DNA from 3 places in the Cohnella candida genome. Region 2 is predicted to be linked to each of the others. Evidence: riboswitches for the same ligand, from Rfam matches in the RefSeq annotation. Region 2 holds a riboswitch; each other region holds the start of a gene.
What was found. A riboswitch is a leader RNA that binds a small molecule or an ion and turns the genes downstream of it on or off. The one in region 2 is predicted to bind cyclic di-AMP.

Region 1 (5,785 bases), 2.4 Mb from region 2:
GCGGAACCGATCGCGGTGATCAGGCATAAGGCGATCAGGATCCGGACGGGTTTGCCCCCGGCTTTCTTGGCGGCCCATACGGCGACGTATTTAAACACGCCCGTGTCGGCCGTTATGGCGACGATCACCATCATCCCGACGAGCAGGCCGAGCGTATTGAAATCGATGTGGTGCAAAGCGGTTTCCTGGTCGACGATGCCGAGGACGACCATCAACACCGCGCCGATCATGGCAACGATCGTGCGATGGATTTTCTCCGAAATGATCAGTGCGTAGATGGCGAGAAAAATGCAGACAGCGATGATTGCGGGTTGTTCCATGAATGATTTCCTCCCCTGAAAAAGACAAAAAGAGCCCGTCAATGACAGGCTCCACCGGTTGAAACGATTTTATGAAGTTACCTCATCAGTATAAGGGATGAATCCGACCTCTGTAAACGGAATTCCGCGCCGCTATTTCTCGATCGAGTCCTGGAACTCTTCGATTTGCCGGTTCGTGCCGATGACCACCATGACGTCGTTCTCCGACAGGATGTCGTCGGCGACCGGCGCGATGATCATGCCCTTCGGCTTGTTGATCGCCACGACGCTGCAGCCGAACCGGCCGCGCGGGTTGATATCGGACAGGCTTTTGCCGGACAGGCACTTCGGCACGCCAAGCTCCGCGATCGTATAGTTTTTGGACAGCTCGATGTAATCGAGCAGATTCGGCGACACGAGCTGATGCGCGACGCGAATGCCCATGTCCCGCTCCGGGTAAACGACGCGGTCGACGCCGATTTTCTCGAGCACCCGCCCGTGCAGCTCGTTCACCGCTTTCCCGACGACTTTTTTGACGCCCAGGTCCTTCAGCAGAATCGCGGCCAGAATGCTCGCCTGGATATCGTCTCCGATCGCGACCACGCCGCAATCGAAGTTCCGGACGCCCACGGAACGAAGCACCTCTTCGTCCGTACCGTCCGCCACCACCGCATGGGTGAGCACGTTGCTCATTTCGTCCACTTTCTCCTCGTCCCGGTCGACGCCGAGCACTTCATAGCCGAGCTGGACGAGCTCGCGGCCCAAGCTGGAGCCGAACCGGCCCAGCCCGATGATGACGAATTGGTTCAATTTCATGGAATCGTTTCTTCTCCTTTGAATGTCAACCGATGATGATTTTGCCTTCGGCATTGCGGTAGAGCACGCGGCCGGGCTTCGGCGCGATCGCGTACGAGAGCGTCAGCGGCCCCAGCCTGCCGATGAACATCATGAGGATGATGATGATTTTGCCGACCAGCGTCAATTCCGGCGTCAGCCCCATCGTAAGACCGACCGTGCCGAACGCCGACGTCACTTCGAACAGGATCATCAGGAATTGATGGTCTTCCGTCGTGGACAGCACCATCGTGGCGACCATGACGAGCGCCAAAGCGAACAGCGTCACGGTAAGCGCCTTGTAGACGCGTTCTTTCGCCAGACGATAATTGAACATGACGACGTCTTCCTTGCCCCGGATCATCGTGTTCACGGCCCCGATCAGCGCCGCGAAAGTCGTCGTTTTGATCCCGCCGCCCGTCGAGCCCGGAGAAGCTCCGATAAACATCAGCACGATCAGGATGAATTGGGTCGCCTGCCGGAGAGAAGCGAGATCCACCGTATTGACGCCCGCCGTACGCGGAGAGACCGATTGGAAAAACGCCGCCAAAACTTTCTCGCCGAAACTGAGAGGCCCCATCGTCAGGCTGTTCGTGTATTCGAAGATGAAGATGATGACCGCGCCGGCCGCGATCAGCAGCCCCGACATGCTGAGGGCGACTTTCGAGTGCAGCGACAGCTTTCGCTTCGTCCTGTATTCCACCAGGTCGGCCAATACGACGAAGCCGATACCGCCAAGGAAGATCAACAGAGCGGCCGTCAAGTTCATCACCGGGTCCCCAACGTACATCGTGAAGCTCCGGAAGTGCCCCATGATATCGAAACCCGCGTTGTTGAAAAAGGAGACCGCATGGAAAATACCGTAGTACAGCGCACGCCCGGGAGACATGTCAAACATGAACCGCAAGGTAAACGATACTGCTCCCGCCGCTTCGATGCATAAGGTATAGAAGAGCACCTTGCGGACGAGACGGACGATGCCTTCGATGCTGGACTGGTTGAGCGCTTCCTGCAGCACCAGCCTTTCCTTCAGCGAAATCCGCCGTTTCAGGAAAACCGCGAACAGGGTCGCCATCGTCATGAAGCCGAGGCCGCCGATCTGGATGAGCGAGAGAATCACGAGCTGGCCGAAAGTCGAATAATAAGTGCCGGTATCGACGACGACCAAGCCGGTCACGCAAGTCGCCGACGTCGCCGTGAACAGCGCGTCGATCCAACGGGTCGAGTGACCGGCGGCGGATGCGATCGGCAGCGTCAGCAGCTCGGCGCCGACAAGGATGATCAAAGCGAAGCCGAGCACGAGCAGCTTCGGCGGCGACGCGACGAGCATCCGGTAAAGTTTGCTGAACAAAGAAGTCACCTCGGGTAGATGGTCCTGAATCGTTGCTTAGCCGGTATTCCGGGCAACAAAAAAAGCATTGGAACCCCAATGCTCATAACGCGCATGCGAGTCCTGTTCCGTGCAGCCTGCGAGGTTAGCTGACGGGTTCGGGCTCGAACAGGCTGCCCTATCGTTCCGCGGCTGGCGCGGTCGAATTCACCCCGGGTAGCCGCTGGGTCGTTCCGCGGCATGGTTGGTTCCCCCGTTTTCATCCATTGAAATTCGGCTGTTTGACTATTTTATTGTAAAATATCCGGTTAACAAGCGTACTTTCGCATTATAGTCCTTCCCTCAAAACGCGACAACAGCAAATTTCGGCCAATCCGGGCAAATGCAGCGATAAAACGGAATCCGTTCCGGATGAAGAAGATGCGCGCATGCATTATCGTGCCATTATCTTCGTCTCACTTCGAAAATCGATGCTTTTTCATTGGAATTCAAGGTTTCGAATATGCTACGCTTGCTGTATGCGTTTACTTGACAGGCTTTCGTTAAAGGAGCGGTGATTTTGCGCCGAATCGGGCAAAAGTCCGCAAACCCGTTATGGGGATGGGCGGCAGGAATCGGACTCGTCGTATTTCTCTTCATTCAAGTATTCCCCCTTCTTTGGAACCGCGACGCAGGGAACGCGTTAAGCCGCGGGGCGGCCGAGCAAGCCGCCGTGAAAATAGCCGCCGAACGGTTCGGCATCGCCGGAGAACCGACGGGCTTGGATCTTACCCATCTCTCCGACAGCGACACGGTCGGCTATTTCTCGAAATACGGGCTGCTGGATGAGTATAAAAAGGAATGGTCCGACCGGCATCCGACAGACGTCTATCGGGCCGATCTTCGGTATGGAGAGGAACGATTAACGCTTTATCTTCAGATGGAAACCGGGCAACTCGTCGGGTGGCAGGACAGCCGTGCCGCCGCATCGGCCGCCGCGAACGAGGATCCGAAATCCGGGGCCGAACGCGCCTTGGCCTACGCGGCATTCTGGGGAGAAAAACCGGGGGATTGGGAATGGAACGGCGAGCCCGCGGACGTTTCCGGTACCTATACCTTTCTATCCCGTAAAGCCGGCTTGTCGGATGCCCGTCTCGCACTGAAGGTTGCGGCTCCGTCCGGCTTCAACGCCGCTTCCTCAGCCGTTCCCCCGTGGCGCGACGGCAAAGTCTCGTACGAGATCCGGATCCCGCAAAGCTTCACGGACTACATGGCCGGGCAGACGAAATTAGCCGTGAAGCTGAACGCCTTAGGCTTCGTCGTTCCCCAACTGGTTTTGCTGATCATGGCGATCATCTACTCCGCGTCCCGAAGGGAATATACGACATTCCGGCGCGGCATCGGCTTGGCCGTTGCGTTTCTGGCGATGTATACCAGTTTCTATCTGAACATGCAGCCCGCCTTCCGCGCGGGTCTGCTCCAAGAAGGGCAGAATGCGGACAGCTCGGCGATCCATGCGATCCTCATCACCAATTTCATCGTTCTCGCGGGCATGGCACTCTTTACTTACCTTTCCGCCGTGGGAGGAGACGGCCTATGGAGATCGATGGGCAAGCCGCTGTGGCCCCGTTGGCGGGAGCCGGGGTTCGGCCAAGCGGTCATGTCCGGGATGAAAACCGGGTATCCGCTCGCCTTCCTCCTGCTCGGAGTCCAGTCGGTCATTCTGGTCGGGCTGGAGAACGGAATCGGAATGTTCCAGGCTTCCGACGCCAGCCAATCTTCCTACAACATGACGTTCCCCTGGCTTCTGCTCCTTCTGGCGTGGTGTGCCGGCATCTCGGAGGAGCTGCAGAGCCGGCTGTTCGGCATCGGGCTTTTCCGAAGCTGGCTACTCGGAGGGGCAAGACGTCTGCTTGGCCGTGAGCCGTCTCCCCGCGCTTCGACCGTACTGACGGCGGTCGCCATGTTCCCTCCGGGGCTGTTCTGGGCGTTCGGGCATGTCGGCTATGCCGTCTATCCCGCCTATTCGCGATTGATCGAGTTGATCATCATGGCGTTTCTGTTCGGATGGTTCCTGCTGCGGTTCGGCTTCCTCGCCGTCCTGTTCGCGCACATCGTGCTGGATTCCGTGCTCATGGGCGTCCAGCTGGCGTTCGACGGCCTGCCGGGCGACGCTGCCGCGAGCATGATCGGCTTCATTCTGCCCGCCGCCGTCGCTTACGCGGTCTTCCGGGTGCATCGGCGTTGGAATAAGAGCGGATAATAAAAAATGGCCTTCGTTTCCCGGTTAAGGGAAGCGAAGGCCATTCTTCTTATGAAGGTGAAAACTCCGATTCCGTATCGGCAGCCGGTTTGTCGTCGTTCAGCGCGTCCAAGATCCGGCGCGCCAGCGCCTCGCCGATAGAGAGCGCGCGAAAATCCTCCACGGCGGCTTCCTTGATCGCCTTCAGCGAGCCGAAGTGGCGCAGCAGCTGTTTGCGCCGTTTCTCCCCGATGCCGGGGATCGCGTCGAGCCGCGAAGCGATCATCGATTTGGCGCGTTTCTCGCGGTGGAACGTGATCGCGAAACGGTGCACTTCGTCCTGGATCCGCTGAAGCAAGTAAAATTCCTGGCTGTCCCGCGGAAGCGGCACGATTTCGGGCGGATCCCCGACGAGGAGCTGGGCCGTGCGGTGCTTGGCGTCCTTGGCCAGCCCGCACACCGGGATGTCGAGGCCCAGTTCGTTGACGAGCACGTCCATCGCCGCCGCGATGTGCCCCCGGCCTCCGTCGACTACGATCAGGTCGGGGAAAGCCAGACCGTCCTTCAGCACCCGCTCGTACCGGCGCCGCACGACTTCGCGCATCGTTTCGTAGTCGTCCGGTCCCTGCACCGATTTTACGTTGTACTTCCGGTATTCCTTCTTGTCGGGTTTGCCGTCCGTGAAGACGACCATCGCCGACACGGGATTCGTGCCCTGGATGTTGGAGTTATCGAACGCCTCGATGCGGCTGGCGGACGGGATGCCGATCCACTCCGCCAATCCGAATGCCGCCTTCACGCTGCGCTCTTCATCCCGTTCGATGAGTTTAAACTTTTCTTCCAGGGCGACGCGCGCATTGTCGCATGCCATCGTGACGACGGACTTTTTCGTCCCCCGCTTCGGCACCGCGACCTTAATGTTCAGCCAGCGGTGCAGCGAATCGACCACTTCTTCTTCGTCGCCCTCGTCGCGGGCGGGAAGCAGCACCTCGCGCGGCAGCGCCGGGTTGTCGCTGTAATACTGCGTCACGAAGCTGAGGAAATCGTCGTAAGCCTCGCCGTAGAAGGGAAACACCGAAACGTGCCGCTGCACCATTTTGC
Region 2 (5,785 bases):
TCGCGACTGCGCAACTGGGAGGAGCCGTCGCCGTCGAGGAAAATGCCGTCCACCAGCCCCAGCGCGCCGATCTTCTCCAGGATCGCGTCACGGAAGGCGGCGAGCGTCCCCTTTGTTTCGCTCACGATCAAGTACAAATTCCCTTGGGCATCGAATGCCGCGGCGGATCTCAGACGATCCTCGTCCGCGAACGGCGCGTTTTCGGCGGCCGCCTGCTGCATCCATCCGAAATTGTCGCCCAAAGACATGCTGATGCCGCCCTGCGCCCAATAACGGGAACGGTCCGTAACAGTCAAATCGGACGCCTTGCTAACAATTTGTACGCTGAGCGCGTCGGCGGCGCCGTCCCAGACGAGCGTTCCGCGCGCGTATTTGACGTTCGAGCCGCCGCTTCCATAAGAGCCGTTCGCTTGATGTACGGGAATATCGTTCACCACGGCGAGGCTGAGCAAATCCTTCTGATAGAAAAATCCTCCGTTGATTCCGTAAAACGCCGACAGCGTCACATTCTCGTTCACGACCGCCGGCTCTATGTTGGACGGACGCGTTCGCAGATAGTGCAGCTCCATGCCGTTGGCCGCCTTCACCGCTCCATATAGGTAAGCACGGGGAGCGTTGGGGTCCGGCTGGCGTTTCGGACTTTCGCCGCTTCCGGCCATCCAAAGAACGGACAAACCGAAAATGGCGGCCAAGAGGACCAAAATGGACGCTTTACCGGGGATTCTGATGATCGGACGTCGTTCCATGGCGATTTCCTTCTTTACCGCATGATGAATTGAAACTACACGATCTCACGACACCGGTCAATGCCTGTTCTGGATGTTCATGGAACATGTGGATGCCGTTTGTGTTAATATTAAGGAAAACGATATCCGTCGTGCCATTCTATCGGTTTGGGAGTGTACAGCTTTGGGCCACAAGTTCTATGCGTATGGAATCACGCCGATCGTTACCGTATTCATCGCTGCCGCCTCCATCCTGCTCGACAAAACGCCCATGATCATTCCCATGCTCGTTTCGGGCCTCTTGTTCATGCTTACCGCCACTTTGAAATCGCGTTACGGAGTGCTCCGATACTGCCAACCGGTTACGCTCGGCCTTTTTCATTACTTCACCCATCTCAATTGGACGGAAATCCTGTACCTCATTCTCATCAGCTTAGTCGTACGGAAACACCATCGATCCTACGTCTCATTCTTGTTCACCGGCATTCTAGTGCTGGAATACACCGTCATTCGGTTAACCTATATGCCTCATACGACGTATAACATGGTCGTTTCGTTATTCGATTTCCTCGCCGTTTACCTGGTCGTGGTCGTCTTTCAATATTTCCTTCATTCCGAGCAGCTCGCGAAACGCCTGCAGGAGCAAACGAATTATTTGACGACCCATGATCCGCTGACCGGCTTGCTGAACTACGACTGCTTCCTCAAGGCGATCCAAGACCTCGTCGACCAGGACCGCGAGTTCGCTCTCATCACCCTGGATCTGCAGGATTTCAAATCTTACCATACGCCGAACATCCATAACGGCAACGAAATCATGATCAATATGTCTTCGAAATTGAAGAAGACGTTTAAGGATTCGCTCGCCATGTCCCGTTATGCGGGAGACCGCTTCGCCGTCGCCGTCCCCCAAAAGGACAACCTCCTCGCCGAAGTCGACCGTCTCATGGATAGCAACCATTTCGGTTTTTTCGTGACCTATGCCGTTTCGAATTACCCGCAGGAAGCCGCCACGGCCGCCGTCCTCATCTCGATGGCCGAGGACCGCCTGTTCCAGAACAAACGCAACGGTTGGCTGCTGCGTGAGGAAATCCGCTTCCAAGAAGAAAAGCTGAGAATGGTGGGAGAGCTTGCCGCGGGCATGGCTCATGAAATCCGGAATCCGCTGACCACGATCAAAGGCTTCATGCAAATTTCCAAAAACAACGATTATACGATGAAGCCCTGGTTCGACCTGGTCATGAGCGAAATTACGCGGATGAGCGAGTTGACGGCCGAATTTCTTCAATTCGCGAAGCCGCATATCAGCAACATGAAACCGGAACTGGTCCAAAGCTGCATCGACAGGGTTCTCTATTTAACGGAGTCCGAAGCCGCCCTTTTGGGCCATCTGATCCACCACGAACGGTCGGACGAGCCCCTGCAGGTTTTGGTAGACAAAGACAAATTGGTTCAAGTGCTGCTCAACTTGATCCGCAACTCCTTCGAAGCCATGAAGGAATCGGGTTCGGTTCATATCCGGCTGCGCGGCGACACGAAGCATTGTTTCATCGAGATCGAAGATACGGGCAGCGGCATGACGCAGGAACAGATGGAAAAGATTTTTACGCCGTTCTTCACGACGAAGGAAAGCGGCACGGGGCTCGGACTCTCGATCTGCAAAAAAATCATTCAAGACCACGGCGGATCGCTGGACGCTCGAAGCGTACTGGACCAAGGCTCCTCATTTACGGTCAAATTGCCTCTACTCACCGAGATGCCCGTTCAGGCGGATGCGGATGACAATACGCAAAAAACCGATCAGGGGATTTCCCTGATCGGTCGTTAAGCTTCGCTGCCGGCTAAACCGTCTGTTTGCGAGGAGGAAATTCCGGCAGTGCGTTCACCGAGACGACCGCTTCCGTGCGTTTAACCGGCTTCTTCCAGTAACGTTCGTTCCCCGGCAGGTCGTCGAACCATGCGGCTTCGGGAGGGCAATCGAGCACCATGAACTTGCCGTACTCTCCGTCGCGGGATTGGTGATATTTTAAATACGCTTTGCCGCCCTCGATGGCCAGGATTTCGATTTTTCCCGATGTATGGCTCATCGACAGCCGGACGCGCTTGCCCAATCCGGAAGTGTACGACTTCGCTTTCTCCACGATCTCATACACTTCCGCCAGCGGAAGGACGAACGCCCGATTGCCGGCGACAGGGCGATTCACGAAAAAATAGTACGGCGTAACGCCCGCCCACGACAACCGGTCAAGCAGTTCCCCCAACACGCGCGGATCGTCGTTAATTCCTCTCAGCACGGGAGTTTGGTTCACGACGATGGCACCGGCCCGATGAAGCGCGTCGAAACCCCGAACCGCCTCCTTCGTGATTTCTCTCGGATGGTTAATATGCGCCATGACGTAAATCCGCTTCTCCGGCGTGGAATGAACACGGATCGTCTCGAGCAGCTCCTCGTCCTCGTAAATCCGCATCGGATTGAAAACCGGCAGCTTGGACCCGAGCCGGATGATCTTCACGTGCTCGATCTCCCTCAGCCTCTCGAAGATCGCCTTCAGCTTCGGCGTCCCCAGAATCAAGCTGTCTCCGCCCGTCAGCAGGACATTGCTGATCTCCGGGTGTTCCGCGATATACTTCAGCCCCGGCTCCACGTCCGTCACAGCCTCGTTCACATCGTTGCGAAACAGCCTTTTTCGGAAGCAGTACCGGCAATAAGCCCCGCATACTTCCGACACGATCAGCAACGCCGTGGAACGGTATTTATGCTGGCAGCCCGGTACGACGTAATTCGTATCCTCGTCCGAAGCATCCCATCTGCCGTATTCGCTCAGTTCGTCCGCATTTGGAATCACCAATTTGCGAATCGGGTCCGACGGATCCTCCCAATCGATCAAATCCAAATAATAATCGTTCACCCGGAAAACGAATTTGTCCGTTATTCGCTTCAGCAGCTCTCTTTCATGCTCCGGGATTTGCCGGATTCTGGCCAGATCGGTGATATACTTGGGCTTCGCCATACGACTCCCTCCTTCAAAATAGGGTGGATTGCCTTTATTTGAAGGGTCCTCGGCAAATGAAAAAGACCCGCTGTACGGGTCGAAAGACAGACGCGGTGAAGCCGCGCCTGAAGATGCCTGACCCATCCAAAGCTGACGAGGTTAGCTGACGGACTCGGGATAGATGGTTCCCTACGGTCCTGAACGCGGACCGATTCGCCCCAAAAAATTGGTTCCCCCGCTTCCCGGCTCTTGCCGGAAACTAAGCTGTTCAATATGGAGTTGAGAAAGTTGACAACCGAATTATTTCCACTATAACAAAGACTTTCCAATCTGACAACTCATTTTTATATTGAAGTTGTTTGTAAAAATTTTCTTCCTCGCCCGTTGGATCCCATCAAGGTTCGACCAGTTTCCGAATGGCGCCGGTGATCGCTTCGGCATTCCAGTCCACGATAAGATCCGCGTTTTCTTTGACCAGCAGCGAGGTTTTCGCCGAGCCGTAGCGTTCGACCGCAATCAACGGTTTGCGAAGCTCCTCTTTACAGGCGATCAGCTCTTTGTTGATCCATCGACTGTAAGACGGATAAACGCCGCACAGCAAAATCACGGCATCGCAAAATTTCATTTTGCTTTTGATCAACTCGTACAGTTTCCGTTCTTCCATCGCAGCATGAACCGGATGATGAGGAGAGATGGAATACGACTGATACCGGAACGCCTCCTCGGCGTCCATAAAAGATTTGAGTTCCCGAACGGAATGATTATGATTCCAGGTATGGCTTAAATACAGTTTATAGGTGCGTTCCCGTTCCCGATCGTTTGACACGGCCTCGCTACACCTCGCGGATATGGCTTGTAAAACAAAGAAGAGCCCTCGTGAACAGGCTCAACTACCCTCATGATATCAAAACCGAACCACACTGACAACCTATTAACCGTTTAAAAGTTGTTTGTAAAACAATGCAATAAAAAACCGCCCCACGGGCGGTTCGTGCTTTAGAGGAACGAGGTCAAGCTTCCTTGCGCGGTTGGTTGATGAACTGCTCGGTTTTTTGATACGTTTTTTCGTCCCCGACGACGACCAGCACGTCGCTTTCCCGGATCACGACATGGGGTCCGGGCGAGATCGATACGCCCGTTCCCCGTCGCAAGGCGATAATGGTCGCCCCCGTGTTTTGCCAGAATTGCAAATCGGCGATCGTCTTGCCCACGGTGTGGGAGGACTCACGGACCTCGATTTCGACGGGATGATAAGGCTTCAGATTCTGAAGGCGATCCGAGGCTTCAATGATCTCGGACAGCAGGGAATCGAATTTCCGGTCAATCTCTCTCTTTTGCCGAAGAAGCAGCTGCAGATCCTGCTTCAGGGAATACACGGATTTCAGGTAATGGTTTTTCGTAACGTACTCGCTTGCTTTCTGTTCCGAAAGAACGACGTTTTCCTTCCCTTGGGAGACGGAAACGATATTCTCGTCCTTGAGCAGGCCGATCGCTTTGCGAATCGTCTCTGGAGAAACGTGATACTGCCCCGCGAGCAGGGATCTTCCCGAAATTTTGCTGCCGACCGGAAATTCTCCGCTGACGATCCGGTGAGCGAGATCGAGCGCGATCGATTTATAACCGGCCGTTTCCGTGGTGTCTGCCATTTGGCTGTCTCTTCCCCTTATTCTCGACGAGTGACGACATTCCCATAATAGCCCAAGCATACGGCTTTTCAACGTTTATGTAAACGGGTCTTGCCTATGTTTTCGGCCCCTTCGTATTCGACGACAAACAAGGGCGCGGATCCGAGTGACCCGTGCCCTTGTTTGTTTGGAACCCCGCTACTTGATTTCGAGAAGCTTGTATTGAATGGTGCCCATCGGAGCATTGACTTCAATGACGTCGCCGACTTTCCTGCCCATGAGTTGAGTCCCCAGCGGGCTCATGTAGGAAATTCTGTTTTCCGCCGCATTCGCTTCGGCCGTGCCGACAATCCGGTATTCCACGGTTTCTTCGAATTCGACGTCATACAAGACGGCAACCGAACCTACGTTGATTTTATCGGCTCTCGCGCTTCCCGGGTCC
Region 3 (5,785 bases), 1.6 Mb from region 2:
CGCATATAGATGTCCGTAGATGCTTGTCAACGGGAGGGTTATCCGTTATGCCGAAGCGCCGCACGCTACGCCTGCTTCTTTTCACCGCAGCCGCCGTCGCCCTCGTATTCTCGATCCGGTTCGGGTTCGCGGACGCGCTGGAAACGCAATATGCCTGGCCGGCCATCGCCCAGGCCTCCGGCAAGGCTCCGCCCGCCGCCGTGCCCAAAGCTCCCCAGCCGGAGGCGGCGCCCATACAGCCGAAGCCGGTCGTCCTCAGCCAGCGCGTGACCGAATACCATATCTCCGTGACCTTGAACCCGGACAACACGCTGACGGGGCAGCAGACGGTCACCTGGAAAAATCCCGGCCGGAAATCGGTCTCGGATCTCTATTTCCACTTGTATCCGAACGCCTTCTCCCCCGGCAGCACGTTCCTCAAGGAATCCGGCGGCCAGCTTCGCGGCGACGCCATGGCGCCCGGCAGCTACGGAGCGATGGAAATCGCCGCGCTGACGACGGAAGAAGGCGAAACCCTCTTGCCCCGCCTGCACTATGTCCAGCCCGACGACGGCAACAAGCAGGACCGCACGCTCGCCACGCTGCGCCTGCCGGAAGCGGTCAAGCCGGGCGCGTCGGTGACCCTCAAAATGAATTTCAAGGTCACGCTTCCCCAAGTGTTCGCCCGCATGGGCACCGCCGGCGATTTCGTCATGGCCGGGCAATGGTTCCCGAAAGTCGCGGTTTACGAGACGGTCGGCATGCGCGGCCGCACGACGGAAGGCTGGAACCTTCACCAGTACCACGGCAACTCCGAATTTTACTCGGACTTCGGCATCTACAGCGTGCGGATCAATGTGCCCGACAACTATACCGTCGCCGCGACGGGCTTCCAGACGAAATCCCCCGCTTCGGTCCAGGGACGCAAGACGTACCAATATTACGCCGACGACGTGCACGATTTTGCCTGGTCCGCGTCGCCTCAATTCGTCTATTACGAGGATTCCTTCTCCGCCCCCGGCATCCCCGGCGTCCGAATCCGCCTTTATTTGGACCCGCTTCATAAGGACTTGAAAGACCGCTACCTGCACGCGGCCAAATCGTCGCTCTCCAAGCTGGCCTCCTGGTACGGGGAATATCCCTATTCGACGCTGTCCGTGGTCGTGCCCCCCGCGGGAGGCGCCGGAGCCGGCGGCATGGAATACCCGACGCTCGTCACCGCCGCAGCCGCCAAGAGCGCCAGTCCGGGTTACGAGCTGGAGCGGACCCTCGTTCACGAAATCGCGCACCAATATTGGTACGGCATGGCTGCCTCCAACGAGTTCGAAGAGGCTTGGCTGGATGAGGGCTTCACCTCCTACTCCGAAGACAAGCTGATGTCCGCCATTTACGGCGTTTCGCCGAACACGGCCGTGGAAGGAAGCTACCTCACCGATCCCGAACCGCTGCACCAGTTCGCCTGGCACTACGGCAAACCGGACGGCTACGCGGATAACGTGTACCTGCGGGCCAAACTCGTGCTGACGGCCATGGAGCGGCAGGTCGGAGAGAAGACGATGAACAAAATCCTGCGCGCCTATTTCCAGAAATACCGGTTCAAACACCCGTCCACGGCGGATTTTCAAAAGGTGGCCGAAAACGTGACGAAGCTCAAATGGAACGATTTCTTCGGCGCTTACGTGTACCGCGGGGAGACGGCCGACTTCTCCATCGAATCGATCGATTCCCACAAAACCGAGCAGGGCGGCTATCGCACCTTGGTGACGCTCAAGCGCAAAGGAGGCAGCCCGCAGCCGGTCACTCTCGCGCTTGGCTACGCGGACGGCCGGACGGAACGCAGACAGTGGGACGGAGCGCAGAACCAGACCCAATTGCAGCTCGATTCGGCATCCCCGCTGCTCTATGCGGCCGTGGACCCGAACCTGTCGGTCGTCCTGGACAACCGGCGCTACAACAACTTCCTGAAGGCGGAAGTCCCCTCCAAGGAACGGGTCAAATGGACGACCGGCGTCGCCCAGGCGCTGGAAAGCTTCTTCAGCACATTCGCATGGTGAGGTGAGCGCCGCATGAGAAGATGGCTCGGCAAGGGATGGGACATGACGGTCCGGCATAAGTATGTAGGGGTTCTCTTATTTCTGTATCGCTTATTGTGGGGATTCTTCCTGTTCCGGCTGGTAGACTCCGTGGTGACGCCCGTGCTCGCGCGGTATCCCGACCTTCACCCGAACGCGAACGCGATTCCGCTGTTCCTGATCGAAGCGGAATTCCGGCTGCTTCGGACCGATTTGCTCGACCCGCTTCTCTGGCTGCTGGCAGGCTTGCTGCTGTTCCGGATGATCGTCTCTCCCTTGATCAACGCCGGCCTCTATTACTCCTTCCGCCATTCGGAAGAAGAGAAGAGCGGCACCCGCATGCTCGCCGGCATCCGGCAAGCGTGGAAACCGGTCGTGCTGCTCTACTGGCTGGAGAACGCCCTCGCGCTGCTTCCCGCCGTCTGGCTGCTGCCGATGGCCAAGGACCGGTTCTTCAGCGCCGGCTCTCCCGGAAGCTGGATCCGGGAGCTGCTACCCTATGCGGCGGGATGGCTCATCTGGGGCTTCGTCGTCCACGTGCTGTTCCAATGCCTTCAATTCGGCGCCGTCAGCCGCGAAGGCTTCGGCAAAGCACTGATGCAAGCCCTGTCCCGGGCGTTGCCGCTTCTGGCCGTCTCGCTGGCGATGGCCGGCATCGGCGCCGCCGCATCCGCAGCCGTGTCGTCCGTCTCTCTCCTCTGGTCGGGTTTTATCGCCGTGGCGCTTCACCAAGCTTTCCACTTCGTGCGCACCCTGCTGTCCCTCTGGACCGCCGCCTCCCAATTCGCGGTCTGGAGGGGAAACGAGTAAGCCTGTTTTTTCCGTCCGTCTCATGCCCGAAGTCCCGGTCGTCATTCGACAATTCCTGCCCGGGAAATCCCCGTCCGTAAGCCGCTCCGGCGCTTGCGGGCGGGGGTTGCGCGTTTTACGGGCAACTAAAAAACCGCCTTGAAAGGAGGTTCAAAGAGTCGATTGGGAGGCAAAGATTAAGGAATTCTAATCCTTGGGGAGCAGGAAGTCCGCCGCAAAAAGCGAATATTTAGGGCTGTGTGAAAAAATTGCCGAATTCCCGTGCACCGGGAAACGGGGGAACCATTACGGGTGAATTGGCCTCGCAACACAGTGGCCATAGGGAACCTTCAACCGAACCCTCCAGCTAACCTCGTAGGCATCGGAAGGGGACACCCAGTCTTGCGTAAAGTTTCCGTTTTGCTGCTTTCTCTTGCTTTTTTGCTTGCCTTCCAAGTCGGAAGCGCGTTTGCTGACTCCAAGCTGGACGACACGATCGGCAAAGTGATCGGCGTCGATTACGACTACGGAGGAACGACCACGGGCGGATTCGACTGCTCCGGATTTACCGGATACGTCTTCAAGAAGCTCGGGATCACGCTTCCGCGCAGCTCGAAGGAACAGTTCCAACGCGGCAAAAAAGTGGCTCGCGCCGATCTTCGCGCGGGCGACCTGGTATTCTTCAACACGAGCGGTCATGGTGTTTCGCACGTAGGAATCTACGTTGGCGACGGCAAATTCGCCCACGCTTCCTTTACCCGCGGGGTAACGATCGACTCTTTGTCGGCGGATTACTACGTGAAACGCTACATCGGAGCACGCCGCGTGATGGATACCGACACTTATCAGGAAGTCGCCACCGATCCGGACGTCGCCGCGGGAGCGGACGACGAATCCGCCGCTGGATGACTTGGCTGAACCGAGGACGAAGGCCCGCTCAAGCGGGTCTTCGTTTTTTATTACCACCGCGCGGAATCAGTCAAACAAGTCTCCGAAAACGTCCAGTACGCTCTTTTTCTTTTTGTAGTGTTTCGGATGTCCCTGCGGGTGGCTCCCGTAATACGGTTGGCGGCTTTGCTGCTGCGGATAAGGCGGCTGCTGTTGCGGCGGATATTGGGACGGATCGTTCCGGCGGTCCGAGTCCGCATAATACCACTCGTTGTAATCCTGACGCACCTCGCGCACGTCCGTCATCAGCTTCTCCAATTCCCCCCGATCCAGCCAAACCCCTTTGCATGTCGGGCAGACGTCGATCAGGATGCCGTTCTTCTCAACCTCTCTCAGGCGCGAATTGTCGCATACCGGGCAATTCATGCTCTTCAACCTCCTTTAAATTCAGGTTTGCCCTCATTCCATACGGCCGAACGGCCATGCGGTTCCGCGCTCCCCCTCCCTAAATTTTCCCTAAAATCTCATAACATTTCCTTATTTCCCTAGGAAATGGATTCCACTTGGAAGATAATAGAGTCGAATCATAGAGAAACAAGGAAAAGAAATGGGAGGAGTGGGGAAATTGAATCGCTACCGTTGGACCCGTTACGTCTTTCCGTTCGCGTTGACGGCAAGCCTGTTGGCCGGCTGCAGCTTCGGAGACGCCGGCGCCGAGAAGCGCGCGGAACCCGTCACGCTGAAGGTCATGTACTATGACGAAAGGTCGTTTTTCGACCAGTACGGCATGCTCTTCTCCGCCCTGCATCCCGAGGTGGAGATCGAAGTCGTCAACACGCAGAGCATCAAGCACGAGCCGGGCAAGGACATGGAAGCCGAGACGCGGAAGTTCATCGAAGAGCAGAAGCCGGACATCGTCATGCTCTCCGCGGACCAGTACACGAAAATGGCGAACGAAGGCAAACTGCTCGAGCTGGAAACCCAAGTGCAGGAGAAAAGCTTCGACCAGGCGGGACTGATGCCCGGCATGCTGGACTACCTGAAGGAGCTGAGCGGCGGCAAGCTTTACGGACTCGTCCCGAACTTCTACAGCCAAGCGATCTTCTACAATAAGGACATGTTCCAAAAGTACGGCGTCGAACTGCCCAAGGACCAGATGAGCTGGGACGACTTGTTCCGCTTGGCGGCGATGTTCCCGACGACAGGCTCCAAAGACGATCGCGTGTACGGCCTCAAAATGGGATACTCCGCGACCGATCTGTATCAGCTCGGCAACATGATCGGCCTGACGAAAAACCTCAACATCGTCGACGCCGGCGCCAAAAACGTCACCGTGAACACCGACGCTTGGAAGAAAACGTACGAAACCGCGCTTAACGCCTGGAAGTCAGGCGCCCTCTATACGGAGGATCCCAACCAGATGAGCGACGGGCCCATGCAGTATGAGGACTACTTGCTCCGCGATCCGTTCATCGGCGGCAAAGTCGCGATGACGTTCGAGGGCACTTATTTAATGGATCAGATCAAACAAGCGCAGAACGTCGTCAAAGACAAAGCCGTGAAAAATTGGGACATCGTCACGATGCCGGTCGACCCGGGCAATCCCGAATACAGCCCGTACGTCTCCTTCAACAACATTTTCGCGATATCCGCCAAATCGGCGCAGTCGAAGGCGGCCTGGACGTTCCTACAGTATATTCACGGCGACGAATTCGCCCGCGTCACTTCCAAGCGGCAAATGGGCAACATGCCCGTCCGCACCCAGTACCTGTCGGACAAAGAAGGCCACCATTTCGAGGCTTTCTACAAGCTGAAGCCGATTCAGCCGGCCATGTACAAAAATTACGAAGCGGTTCCCGGAGACTTCATGAACAACTTCCAAGGCATGGCCCAGCAGGAATTATCCGCGGCGGCCGACGGAAAGGTTTCCGTGTCCGAGGCGCTCGACAGCCTGCAAACGAAAGCCGAGGAAGCCCTGCTGCTGGCGAAACAACAGAAAGATACCGCCAAACCGGGCGAAACGGCGACGACGGAATCAGGCGGTTAAATGACAAGCG

Region 1: another riboswitch for cyclic di-AMP. It lies ahead of EAV92_RS01615 (TrkH family potassium uptake protein); the one in region 2 lies ahead of EAV92_RS12895 (KamA family radical SAM protein).
Region 3: another riboswitch for cyclic di-AMP. It lies ahead of EAV92_RS20235 (C40 family peptidase); the one in region 2 lies ahead of EAV92_RS12895 (KamA family radical SAM protein).

What each region holds. Positions count from the first base shown of each region.
Region 1 is NZ_CP033433.1:328,185-333,969, reverse strand. It holds gene EAV92_RS01625 (ArsB/NhaD family transporter) at 1-320, opposite strand, end outside; gene EAV92_RS01620 (potassium channel family protein) at 453-1,115, opposite strand; gene EAV92_RS01615 (TrkH family potassium uptake protein) at 1,141-2,463, opposite strand; cyclic di-AMP (ydaO/yuaA leader) riboswitch at 2,583-2,752, opposite strand; gene EAV92_RS01610 (CPBP family glutamic-type intramembrane protease) at 3,023-4,705, shown strand; gene uvrC (excinuclease ABC subunit UvrC) at 4,755-5,785, opposite strand, start outside.
Region 2 is NZ_CP033433.1:2,766,398-2,772,182, forward strand. It holds gene EAV92_RS12885 (phosphodiester glycosidase family protein) at 1-746, opposite strand, end outside; gene EAV92_RS12890 (ATP-binding protein) at 910-2,553, shown strand; gene EAV92_RS12895 (KamA family radical SAM protein) at 2,567-3,736, opposite strand; cyclic di-AMP (ydaO/yuaA leader) riboswitch at 3,852-3,994, opposite strand; gene EAV92_RS12900 (TIR domain-containing protein) at 4,113-4,544, opposite strand; gene EAV92_RS12905 (GntR family transcriptional regulator) at 4,729-5,364, opposite strand; gene greA (transcription elongation factor GreA) at 5,542-5,785, opposite strand, start outside.
Region 3 is NZ_CP033433.1:4,375,351-4,381,135, reverse strand. It holds gene EAV92_RS20245 (M1 family metallopeptidase) at 48-2,033, shown strand; gene EAV92_RS20240 (hypothetical protein) at 2,046-2,861, shown strand; cyclic di-AMP (ydaO/yuaA leader) riboswitch at 3,101-3,237, shown strand; gene EAV92_RS20235 (C40 family peptidase) at 3,243-3,749, shown strand; gene EAV92_RS20230 (TFIIB-type zinc ribbon-containing protein) at 3,816-4,154, opposite strand; gene EAV92_RS20225 (ABC transporter substrate-binding protein) at 4,354-5,775, shown strand.